4 regions of the Listeria sp. MAN/IMW/UF464 genome follow, and region 1 is predicted to be linked to each of the others. Evidence: predicted binding sites of a transcription regulator. Region 1 holds the regulator's gene; each other region holds the start of a gene.
The links. The regulator Rex, encoded in region 1, represses fermentation and respiration genes when NADH is low (regulators of the CRP and FNR family bind a similar motif). The targets are predictions, from matches to a motif close to TTGTGAAATATTTCACAA.

Region 2: the regulator Rex is predicted to act here: its motif matches at 1,507-1,524, upstream of qoxA (cytochrome aa3 quinol oxidase subunit II).
Region 3: the regulator Rex is predicted to act here: its motif matches at 1,936-1,953, upstream of AC4PG0_RS11840 (cytochrome ubiquinol oxidase subunit I).
Region 4: the regulator Rex is predicted to act here: its motif matches at 1,185-1,202, upstream of pflB (formate C-acetyltransferase).

The regions. Positions count from the first base shown of each region.
Region 1 covers NZ_JBZWZP010000002.1:245,472-248,710, reverse strand. Annotated here, with positions in the region: gene groES (co-chaperone GroES) at 1-233, opposite strand, end outside; gene AC4PG0_RS08470 (CPBP family intramembrane glutamic endopeptidase) at 466-1,152, shown strand; partial or broken gene AC4PG0_RS08465 (DUF4305 domain-containing protein) at 1,154-1,358, shown strand; gene AC4PG0_RS08460 (redox-sensing transcriptional repressor Rex) at 1,385-2,032, opposite strand; gene AC4PG0_RS08455 (ABC-F family ATP-binding cassette domain-containing protein) at 2,343-3,239, shown strand, end outside.
Region 2 covers NZ_JBZWZP010000003.1:241,403-244,641, forward strand. Annotated here, with positions in the region: gene qoxB (cytochrome aa3 quinol oxidase subunit I) at 1-143, opposite strand, end outside; gene qoxA (cytochrome aa3 quinol oxidase subunit II) at 161-1,267, opposite strand; gene AC4PG0_RS11170 (phosphomevalonate kinase) at 1,611-2,681, opposite strand; gene mvaD (diphosphomevalonate decarboxylase) at 2,671-3,239, opposite strand, start outside.
Region 3 covers NZ_JBZWZP010000003.1:380,162-383,400, reverse strand. Annotated here, with positions in the region: gene cydB (cytochrome d ubiquinol oxidase subunit II) at 1-265, opposite strand, end outside; gene AC4PG0_RS11840 (cytochrome ubiquinol oxidase subunit I) at 252-1,658, opposite strand; gene tadA (tRNA adenosine(34) deaminase TadA) at 2,041-2,511, opposite strand; gene mbcS (acyl-CoA synthetase MbcS) at 2,707-3,239, shown strand, end outside.
Region 4 covers NZ_JBZWZP010000001.1:300,124-303,362, reverse strand. Annotated here, with positions in the region: gene mutL (DNA mismatch repair endonuclease MutL) at 1-321, shown strand, start outside; gene AC4PG0_RS01525 (glycerol-3-phosphate responsive antiterminator) at 338-886, shown strand; gene pflB (formate C-acetyltransferase) at 1,312-3,239, shown strand, end outside.

The DNA.
Region 1 (3,239 bases):
CCTTCATACGTCACTTCTGTTCCAGAGTATTTTGCGAAGATAACCGTGTCACCTTCTGCAACTTCAAGCGGTTCTTTTGTGCCGTTATCTAGCACTCGACCTGAACCGACTGCAACAATTTTCCCTGATTGCGGTTTTTCTTTGGCAGAGTCTGGTAATACAATCCCACTCGCTGTTTTTTCCTCTGCTTCAAGTACTTCAATTACAACACGATCTCCTAATGGTTTTAACAATGTAAATGACCTCCTCTGATATAATTACATTTTTCATTTTAGCACTCGACACATTAGAGTGCTAATACAGTTATTATGATACCAAACTAAATAAAAATTGCAAGCAAAAACGTTTAAAAATTAAAGAATTCTTATTTGCGGTAAAGCGTGATAACTAGTACAATAAGAAGAGCTATTTCCGCTATTTTTAAGCATTTAGCTGGAGCTTGTTTTTAGAAGGGATGCGTATTTTTTGGCTAAACGTTATATTACGATTGTATTAGTTTATTTATTATTACTATTTTCTGCATCTATTGGGATTCCCGTTGTTCAACATATTTTACTTAGTATGACTTCGATTTCTACAGCGGATGCTCAAACTTATGGGGTAATTACATGGTCGATTTTTTCTAATTTATTATCACTCGCCATTATTATTCCAATGCTTTATAGAAAACCAAAAGAAAATAAAATCGAACTCGGTGAAAAAACTGCGCCATTTCTGAGTATTGTGTGGATTATTGGTGGAGTGATTGGGTTATACGTAGCACAATTTATTTGTAGCATTATTCTAACGCTAATTTCTGGGAATATTGGTGAATCGGCAAACACAGAATTACTTGTTGATTTAACTAGATCGGCGCCTATTTTCTTGATTTTCATTTCAGTTCTCGGGCCAATTTTAGAAGAGCTTGTTTTTAGAAAAGTGGTTTTTGGTGGGCTGAGTAATGTGATGAACATTCATGTGGCTGCAGTTATTAGTTCGCTATTCTTTGGGCTACTTCACGGGGATATTTCCTTTTTACTTACTTATTTTGTCATCGGATTAATTCTTTGTTTTCTTTATACGAAAACGAAACGAATTGCTGTTTCGATGGGCGCACATATTTTAATGAATACCATTGTTTTGCTCGTGAGTCTTGGAATCATTGGAGGATAATATGAAAAATTCATTAATAAAGCAAAGTTTTCTTTATTTTGCGCTTGGTCTTGTATTTGTCTATTTTGTTATTGTTCGAGTGGCTGAATATGGTTATGATCTTGTTGCCTATATACTTATACTCATGATGTTAATTGATTTTGGTATTGGTATTGGCCTTATTATCACTGGGCTTAAAAGACGTAAAAAAAACCTGTAGAAAGTAAGTGTTGCTTACCTTCTACAGGTTTTTTTATTCTGTTTTCGCTGGATAGTTTTCCAGGAAATAGATTAACGTTTGTAATTCCGTTGTAAGATCGATATGGTGCACACGAACTTGTTTTGGAACGCTAATACGAGCTGGCGTAAAGTTTAGAATACCTTTAACATCTGCTTCAATTAAACGATCTACAGTTACTTGTGCTTCATCAGCTGGAACTGTCAGAATAACTACTTCCACACCATTTTCACGAACAATTTCTTCCATATCATTTAAGTGATAAATTGGAATGTCTTGTTGAACACTACCAACTTTCGCTGGGTCTACATCAAATGCAGCAACGATTTTGATATTATTGTTTTTCATGAAATTATAATGTAATAATGCTGTACCTAGGTTACCTACACCGATTAGTGCAACATTTGTCTGTTTGTCCTGACTAAGTGTTTTACTGAAAAAGTCGAGTATGTAAGAAACGTTATACCCGTATCCTTTCTTACCTAATGCGCCAAAGTACGAAAAATCACGTCGAATAGTCGCTGAATCAACTTTCACCGCTTCACTTAATTCCGCAGATGATACTCGTTCCTTGCCTGATTCATCTAGGTATTTCAAGTAACGATGATATAATGGTAAGCGTTTTGCTGTCGCTTGTGGAATTTTTGTTGTTTCCTCCATCATGCCTTCTGTCCCTTCTTCTTTTAAATTTTTTCTGAAGTTGAAGCTTTTGTGAACTGTACTTCCTTTCACATGCTTGCTTATATACTATAAACATTTCACAAGGAATGCACAAACTTTTTGCTCATGATTTTCAAGCAATAGTTTGTCCCGCAAAATATCTAGTGTTTTCCTTCTTTTCCATTCTACGCTAAAATCACAAATAATGCGAGTGTTTTCACAATCTGCCTTATACGTGAAGCCCTTCTTCTCTCATTGCGATTACTTGGCTTTTAAGATAAACTAGTAAGGAGAACGTTCGAGGAGAGAGATTATGATATTATTACAAGTTCAGCAAATTTCTAAATTCTTCGGTGCAGAAGTTATTTTAGATAATATTAAATTAGAAGTAAAAACAGGCGACCGAATTGCCTTAGTTGGCCGAAATGGCGCCGGTAAATCTACTTTACTTAAAATTATCGCTGGAAAAATGAGTTATGACGGCGGAACAATTTCTAAACCTAAAAGTGTCGAAATTGGCTATTTGGCTCAAAATACTGGCCTTGAATCCACGAAAACAATCTGGGATGAAATGTTAAGTGTTTTTGATTCACTTAGAAAAATGGAAGCAGATTTACGCAAAATGGAGCTTCGTCTTGGGGAACCTGAGCTTTATAATAATCCGGAAAAATATCAAGCATTGATGACCGATTACGATACCTTGCAACACACTTTTAAAGAAGTTGGTGGGTATACGTATGAAGCAGAAATCCGTTCCGTTTTAAACGGTTTACGCTTTTATCCAGAAGATTATGAAGTAGAAATCGCCTCACTCAGTGGTGGGCAAAAAACAAGGCTTGCGCTGGCTAAGTTATTACTCGCGAAACAGGATATTCTTGTTCTCGATGAACCGACAAACCATTTAGACATTGAAACACTAGCATGGTTAGAAACCTATTTGCAAAACTATCATGGTTCTTTACTTATCGTTTCTCATGACCGCTATTTCCTAGATAAAGTCGTTAACCAAGTATACGAAATTAGCCGCACAAGAATTGATCACTACAAAGGAAATTACAGTTCATTTGTTAGTCAAAAACAAGCTAAACTTGAACAAATGTGGAAAGAATTCGATAAACAACAAAAACAAATTTCCAAGCTAGAAGATTTTGTCGCTAGAAATATCGTTCGCGCTTCTACTACTAAGCGAGCTCAAAGCAGAAGAAAACAA
Region 2 (3,239 bases), on a different contig from region 1:
GAAGAAATCCACTCTTTCATGAGCCACTTCCATTTTTTTGTATAAGTTAGTAACGCGACAACACCAATACTTACAAGTACGATAGAAATCTGCGCACCTAAAATCATCGGGTCACCAGTTACGATAAACTCATTCCATTTCATGCCTTATGTCCCCCCTTTTAGTTCCCTGCGTCATCCGATTCTTTTTTATTGAATTCATTTGTTTGGATGTCTTCTTCCATTTTCTTCATTTCATCTTCGCGGTGTTTATCCTCATGGTAACCTTCGCCGTTTTTAATAATTTGTGGCTTCATATCATGACGCTCAAATTGCGGATTAGTCACTGTCACAGGACGAACCGGAAGCATTGGTTTATCAGAGATGGTTGATTTTGTGTTCGGATTATGTGGATTTGTCATTTCATAACCAAAACGTTTGTAGGCATAGAAAACATACTCTGGATCAGCTGCTACATCAACAAATGCTAAATGCGTACCAGAATAAGTCTTTTTCTTGGAGCTTCCAGGAATTAAAAGACGGTCATATGTGTCTTGCGTAATAACTGGCGAGTTCGCTTTTGTTTCTTTTGCCCATTTCTTGAAATCTTTTTCAGATTGAGCTACTACGTCAAAGCGTTGATCCGCAAAACCTTCACCATTGAAGTTTGCGTTACGGCCTTTATACGTACCAACCTCATCTGCTTGTAAATATAAATTCATCGTCATTCCAGACATCGCATATTTTTGTCCACCTAATTGTGGTACCCAAAAACTTGTCATTGTATCTGCCGAAGTTAATTTAAACAGTACAGGACGGTCGGTTGGAATATTTACATAGTTGACTGTTTCAATTGACTCATCTGGATAACTAAAAATCCATTTCCAGTCTGCACTTGTTGCGTAAATAACAATTGGATCTTTATGCGAAGTCACTTTTGGTGCTTCTTCCCCTGCATAAATTGTTTTTACAGTCGGAATAGCCAGAGCAATAACGATTGCAACTGGAATCAATGTCCAAAAAATTTCCAGTTTTTTACTACCTTGCATATCCGGCTCATAGTTTGAAATGTCTTTCCGTTCGCGGTATTTAACCAACATAATCGTAAACAATACAAAAATCGTCAAAACAATAACCAGCATAAATATAATCGAATAAATAATTAAGTCCGACTGACCTTTTGCAACTGGTCCTTTTGGATTAAGTACCGTCAAGTCACCACAACCACTTATAAGGCCGGTAACCCCAAGTAGTGCCGTAAGTAGCAAAGATTTAAGTACCTTTGACACCCGAATCCCCTCTTTTCCTTTTGATGTTTTCTAATGTGTATTTTTGCGCAAAAATACCATTACCGGAGTGCTGAAAGAAGCTTTTTAGAACTCCTATGTAACTGAAAAAATGCTTTACTATTTGATTCTTTTAAAAAAGCTCACAAACTTTTTTCTGAACTGATTAGCATTTTTAGAATCACTATGTTCATACTCTAACTCATTATATCTGATTTAATACCTTAGTTCAAAAACCTGATATATTAAATATTTCACAAACTTTTATTCTGTTCACTATTCCCTAGTTTGTGAAATTCGAAACAAAAAAGCAACAAACTATTTATTTTAGTTTGCTGCTTAAAATTTATTCAGTAATTTGAACTCTCCCTGTATGGAAAGGTAAATGTTTAATACCAAGCTTTTCCCACTCATTGACAAGTTTTTCGGCTAGTTCTTTCGTTTTCGAGAAAGCTATTCCGCAGTCGCCGCCACCAGAGCCAGATGATTTTCCTGCGCCGCCCATGTTTTCGGCTGAGTCCGCGAGTTCTTTTAGCAAGCTTGTTTCAATATTTACGCCAGCTTTTGTTCCGAGTTCTTGAAGAATACGCCGATTTTCTTTAATAGATGAATAGAGCAATTCCTCGTCTTTCGTATGGAAAGCTTGAATTATTTGCTTCATAATCTCATTATTTCTAGTTAAAAAATGTTGATAATTCTTGCTATCTTCTTGCTTAAATGCATGAATTTGCGAAACTAGTTTCCCGGTACTTACAGGTGTGCCCGTCCAACCTACAGAAAAAGTCGGTACTGGTTCTTCTAATGTTTCAATTTGAAGCATTGGCCAAGGCTCTTTCATAAACCATTCGAGTGATTTATAAGCTAAACGATGCTTCACCCATTCCTGATCAAACGTCGTATAAGCAATCCAGCCACCATACATACAAGAAGCAATATCACCACAAGAACCATTACCTTGCACAACTAAATGTGAAAGGGCAGCTAGTTTGAATTTTTTAAGCATTGATATTTCTGGATAAAATTTCGTCATTAACGCGTTAATTACAGCAACCGTAGCCGCTGCGCTTGAACCGAGTCCATATTTTGCGCCAGATTGGTCGATTAGTTCTGTTTCAATGACCATCTTCACAGGAGTTAGTTCTATACCTTCTGATTTTAGGAAAGTTGTCGCGATATTAATTGCTTCAGCTGTAAATGTCCAATGTTCCCCGTCTGGTTTAAGTTCTCCGCCAATTGGCCATGAAACTGGATTTTCATAATGTGGAATCCATAATTCATTGCGTTCACTATCTTCAAGAGTTAGCGTTATATAACGATTAACTGCAGTTAGAATGGCTGTGTGACCGGATTCTACCACCGCATACTCACCAGCAACATATAATTTTCCGGGTATTTTAACCTGTAGTTTATTTTTCATCTGATATAACACTCGCTTCCTTACCAGCGTGGCAAATTAGAACGTTTTTAGCCAAACCTGACAACTTCTCTGCTACAATATTTTCATTTTCACGCTCACAAATAACTTTAACATTTGGACCAGCATCCATTGTGAAATAGGCTGGTATGCCGTTTTCACGCAATTCTCTAACTGCATCCATTATTTCTAGCGACAAAGGTTGAAAATAAGTGAAAGGAGGCTCTGCACCAAGCGTTGTCGCATGCATTTTCATTCCATTTCGCTCTGTGATTTCGCCCACTTTGATGAAATCTTCATCCAAAATAGCTTGCTTCATTTCTTCTAAGTCTGTTTCAGCAGCAGAAACCCATTTTTCGAAAAACGGAGATGTTTCCACAGTTAGGCGCATTCCATCCCGACTAGAAACTTTCTTTTCTTTATCAGAAACGACTGCGACTACAAGAGACATTTTATCACATAATTTATTGGTGAAAGGTACTGCAAATGAATCACTACCGTCCGCGCGTTCACCTTTTTCCCAAATGACAAAATCGCCGAAAACGGAACGAGAAGCAGAAC
Region 3 (3,239 bases), on a different contig from region 1:
AGAATACTAGTGGAATATAATACCCACTAAACATTGTTGCATACCAGTTTGGGAAAGCCGCGAAAATCGCGCCCCCTGCAGTTAATAGCCATACTTCATTTGCATCCCAGAACGGTCCAATCGTATTAACGAGTACGCGCCGTTCCAGTGCATTTCTAGCCATAAATCGTGTAGACATCCCAACACCAAAGTCAAAACCTTCAAGGAAGAAGAATCCAATGAATAAGATGGCGATTAATAGAAACCATAACTCATTTAGTGACAAAGCTTTCATCCCCCTTATCAAATGGATCTACGGAAATCTCTGCTTTTTCTGGTTTGTGTCCGTCTGGTCCTTTTTTAATTTCACGTATAAATAAGTAAACCAATAGAATGGCTAAAATCGTATAAATTGTTGAGAACGCAATTATCGAGAACAAAATTTGTCCTGATGAAACGTTTGGCGATACGGCATCAGCGGTTTTCATGTAACCGAAAACTACCCATGGTTGTCGCCCTATTTCTGTCATAATCCAACCCATGGAGTTCGCTAGGAACGGGAAGCCAATCATTGGAATCATGAAACGTAAATACCATTTTGCATTAACGAGTTTTTTCTTCCAAGCAAGCACGATACCGATTAACGCGAATAGAATCATTAACATACCTGCGCCAACCATGATACGGAAGCTCCAAAATGCTGTTTTAACTGGTGGGATGTAGTCACCTTCACCATATTTTTCTTCATATTGTTTTTGCAGCGTGTTCATACCTTCCACGCTACCAGTTAATGTTCCGTAAGATAAGAAACTTAGCGCGTATGGGACATTGACTTCCCATTCGTTTTTCTTTTCTTCCGGATTAATTTTGGCAATCATCGTCCACGGAGCTGGGTCAGCTGTATCTTCCCATATCCCTTCTGTTGCTGCCATTTTCATAGGTTGAGTTTTAACTAAGTATTGTGCTTGCGAGTGACCACTGAAAGCCACACCAAATCCACCTATTACCGCCATGACCATTGCAATTTGGAATGATCGTTTAAAGAAGGCGACATCTTGTTTTTTGAGCATCTTATACGCACTGACACCAGCAATGAAAAAGGCCCCAGTGGCAAATGCCCCGAAAATAACGTGCGGGAACTCCACAAGTAGTTGTCCATTAGTAATAAGTTGCAAGAAATCATTCATTTCTGCGCGGCCGTTCTTAAATTCAAAACCAACCGGATGTTGCATAAATGAGTTTGCAGCTAAAATCCAGAAACTAGACATGATTGTTCCGATTGAAACAAGCCAAATACAAGCTAAATGAAGCTTTTTGCCAAGTTTGTCCCAACCAAAAATCCAAAGTCCGATAAACGTAGATTCCATAAAGAATGCAAGTAACGCTTCGATAGCAAGTGGTGCTCCGAATACGTCCCCAACAAATCTAGAGTAATCCGACCAGTTCATCCCAAACTGGAATTCTTGAATAATACCGGTTACGACACCGACCGCGAAGTTAATAAGGAATATATGACCCCAAAACTTCGACATTTTTTTGTAAATTTCTTTCCCCTTCACGACATACAACGTCTCCATAAGAGCAACCATAAATACAAGTCCAATTGAAAGTGGTACAAATAAAAAATGGAAAATCGTTGTTGATGCGAATTGAAAACGGGCTAAAAATAGTTTATCCACCCTTTTCTCCTCCTTTTTATGCTTAAAATTGCTGTTTAGTCCCTTGCTTTTTTGCTTCTTTCTTAAAAACCTTGTGAAAAACCGCCCAAAGTGATGCGCCCAGTTGCTCTGTAATTCACAAAGCATAATAAAATAATATGTAATCCTTATTTTTCACGGGTTTAGGAACTAGTTAAGAAAGATTTTTACTTTATAATGAGTTCTATCTGGAGTATATTTTATCCTATTTTAAGGTAAATTTATTTAGTACTTTAGATGTTATTTTATTTTTGAGAGATTGTGATAAATTTCGCAATTATTAAGTGGCTGTAAATGTTGATAAGACTTATTGCTTTTTATTTCACAATAGAAATCGTAAAAGCATGATTTAGTATAATGAGTATTAAGACCTATTCTTTTTTTTACGTTTTCGCAATTCCCGGAAGAAACTTTTTAACATCGCGCTGCTTTCGGCTTCTAATAATCCAGCTTCTACTTTACACGTATGGTTAAATCGATCATCCTGCAATAAATTCATTAATGAACCTGCTGTTCCGGCTTTTGGATCTTTTGCTCCGTAATAAACTTTGTCAATTCGCGAAAGTAAAATTGCTCCACTGCACATCGGACATGGTTCTAGCGTGACATATAGTTCTGCGCCGCTAAGACGCCAAGAATTTTGGTGTTTACAAGCATCTTCAATTGCAAGTAACTCCGCATGAGTCACAGCATTCTGGGTAGTTTCGCGTAAATTATGTGCGCGACCAATAATTTCTCCATCTAAAACAACAACTGCACCAATTGGAACCTCTCCAATTTCCCGTGCCTTCTTCGCCTCCTCAAGCGCTTGTTGCATAAAGAAATCTTGTTCCATCTATGCACCTCATTTCTCAAAAATCACTCACTGCCATTTTATCATAGCTTGTATTAGATGTAAGAATAATCTGCTCAAATTTTCACAGGAATACTTTTAGTTGCTTTCATAAGGCATTTATATTACCATATATTAATACTAGGTACTAAAACAAAATTATCAAAATATACAATCTACTTGCAAAGGAGAATCATTATGAATTCAGAGAAATTAATTGCTCCAGAACTTTATAATATCACCGACGAGATTGCTAAATTTAGTTCTGAAAAAACTGCTTTAATTTGGAAAAACGAACACAATGAAACAAAAACTTGGAGTTACCGTCACTTGCTGGAACAAGCGAACAAATTTGCTAACGTTGTAAAAGATGCGGGCGTGAAAAAAGGCGACCATGTCATTGTTATGACGCCTAGACTACTAGAAACTTATGCCATATACATGGGCTTGTGGAAAGCTGGTGCCATTATTATCCCGGCATCTGAACTTCTTAAAGCACATGACTTAGAATACCGCATCCGCCATGCTAACGTAAAAGCAATCGTTTCTTACAATGGAATGACCGCTGAATTTGATAAAATCGAAAATATTCCTTCTGTATCGAAAAAAATTATTGTTGGCGAAAAATTATCCGGGTGGGATCACTACGAAACACTAATGGAAACTGCATCGACTGAATTTGAACGCGTAGAAACGTCTCGAGATGACGCTTGCCTACTTGCATTTACTAG
Region 4 (3,239 bases), on a different contig from region 1:
TTCGGACAAAATAGCTTTATTATTCGCGCACATCCAACCTGGTTCCCAAAAGACCAAGAAGAGGAAATGCTACGCGAAATTATCGATGAAGCCTTGTCAGCACCAAGTATAAGTATTCATAAATTAAGAGAAGATACTGCGATTATGATGAGTTGTAAAAAATCAATTAAAGCAAATCACTATTTAACTATGCAAGATATGGAAGCACTTCTTGACACACTTAGAGAAGCAAGCGATCCATTCACTTGTCCTCATGGCCGCCCAGTTATTATTCAATATTCAACTTACGAACTCGAAAAAATGTTTAAACGTGTCATGTAGAAGAGGAGGAATACAATTGGAGTTACCATTTTCTGGTCAATCAATCATCCCAGCTGCACATAATCAAAAAGACATGGAAAAGATATTAGAGCTTGATTTGACCTATATGGTGATGCTCGAGACTCATGTTGCTCAGCTTAAAGCTTTAGTAAAATACGCACAAGCTGGCGGGAAAAAAGTTTTGCTACACGCTGATTTAGTCAATGGTTTAAAAAATGATGACTATGCAATTGACTTCTTATGTAAAGAAATTCGCCCAGATGGCATTATTTCTACAAGAGGAAATGCGATTTTGAAAGCAAAACAACATAAAATGCTTGCCATTCAGCGTTTATTTATGATAGATTCTAGCGCTTATAACAAAGGAGTGGCTTTAATCCAGAAGGTCCAGCCTGATTGCATTGAACTTTTGCCCGGCATCATTCCAGAACAAGTACAAAAGATGACTCAAAAGCTTCACATTCCAGTGATTGCGGGAGGATTAATCGAAACAACACAGCAAGTGGATCAAGTAATTGCTAGTGGCGCAATTGCTGTTACCACATCGAATAAATATTTATGGTGAAAAATAGCTAAGTCGTAGTTGTAAAAACGGCTTAGCTATTTTCATGAAAAACAATGAAAACGCTACATAAACTGTAAAAGCATTGGTGCGCAATAGATTAAGCGTTTTCCAACTGTTTTATACAAATGAATGAAATTAAATCTGTACCATAACAGGAGTGGGTGTTTGAAGTGGTACAGGAAATATAAGAAATTAAAATTAAAACAAAATTAGAATAATGATAAAGTGGTTAAAACGCATTAAATTAGCGTTCTTGGCTATTTTGAAAGAAAAAGTCACATAAAATTCATAAAAAAGTTTGAAAAATATTGCACAAAACTGTAGCATTTTTTGTAGAATATGTTATGATAACAGTGTAGATTATTTATAAATTAGTTTGCTCAAAAAAGCACGCTCGAGATTGAACAATAAATGGAGGTTATATGATGACTGAACAATGGTATGAATTCGCAGGTGGTAACTGGCAACAAGAAGTAGATGTACGTGACTTTATCTTAAAAAACTATCGCTTATATGACGGTGACGACACATTCTTAGTTGGCCCAACCGAAGCAACAACAAAACTTTGGGATCAAGTAATGGACTTAACTAAACAAGAACGTGAAAACGGTGGCGTACTAGATATGGATACCAAAATCGTTTCAACCATTACTTCACATGACCCAGGTTACTTAAACAAAGACTTAGAAAAAGTTGTCGGAGTTCAAACTGACGTACCTTTCAAACGCGCTTTACAACCATTCGGTGGAATCCGTATGGCAGAAGTAGCAGCTGAATCTTATGGTTTTAAAGTAGACGAAGAAATTAGTCATATTTTTTCTGAATACCGTAAAACACATAACCAAGGTGTATTTGATGCTTATACTGCTGAAATGCGCGCAGCTCGTAAATCAGGCGTAATCACTGGTCTTCCAGATGCTTATGGCCGTGGACGTATTATTGGTGACTACCGTCGTGTTGCACTATACGGAGTTGACTTCTTAATTAAACAAAAGAAACAAGATTTAAACAATACAGGTTTACGTACAATGAGCGATGACGTTATCCGTCAACGTGAAGAACTTAACGAACAAATTCGTGCTCTTGGCGAATTAAAAGTACTAGGCGAAAAACATGGTTTCGATCTTGGTCGCCCAGCTAAAACTGCTCAAGAAGCTTTCCAATGGTTATACCTTGGTTACCTAGCTGCTATTAAAGAACAAAATGGTGCTGCAATGAGTTTAGGACGTACATCTACATTCCTTGATATTTATGTAGAACGTGACCTTCGCAATGGTCTAATTACTGAAGAAGAAGCACAAGAAATTGTTGACCACTTCATCATGAAATTACGTCTTGTAAAATTTGCTCGTACACCAGATTACAATGAATTATTCTCTGGAGATCCAACTTGGGTTACTGAATCCATCGGTGGTATTACGGAAGAAGGCGTTCCACTTGTAACGAAAAACTCATTCCGTTTCTTACACACATTGGATAACTTAGGACCAGCTCCAGAACCAAACTTAACTGTACTTTGGTCCACTCATTTACCATCAGGATTCAAGAAATTCTGTGCTAAAATGTCTATCAAAACATCTGCTATTCAATACGAAAATGACGATGTTATGCGCCCTAAATGGGGAGACGACTATGCGATCGCATGTTGTGTATCCGCAATGCGCGTTGGTAAACAAATGCAATTCTTTGGTGCTCGTGCCAACCTTGCTAAAACACTTCTTTATGCAATCAATGGTGGTGTCGATGAAAAATCTAAAGCACAAGTTGGACCTGCTTATCGTCCAGTTGAAGGCGACGTATTAGACTACAAAGAAGTAATGGAAAAATATGATGCAATGATGGAATGGATTGCAGAACTTTACCTTAATACATTAAATGTTATTCACTATATGCATGATAAATACGCTTACGAACGTATCGAAATGGCTTTACATGATACAGAAGTATTGCGTACAATGGCAACTGGTATCGCTGGACTTTCTGTTGCAGCTGACTCCTTATCTGCTATTAAATATGCTACTGTTCGTCCAATCCGTGACGAAGACGGTATCGTGGTTGATTATGAAATCGAAGGCGACTATCCTAAATACGGAAACAATGATGACCGTGTAGATGAAATCGCAGTTGAGCTTCTAAAAACATTCATGACTAAAGTTAGAAAACATAAAACTTACCGTGATGCAGTTCACACAACTTCTGTTCTTACAATCACTTCTAACGTGGTTTATGGTAAGAAAACTGGTAACACACCAGACGGACGTCGTGCTGGCGAACCATTTGCACCAGGTGCGAACCCAATGCATGGCCGTGATACTAAAGGTGCTTTAGCTTCTCTATCTTCCGTAGCTAAACT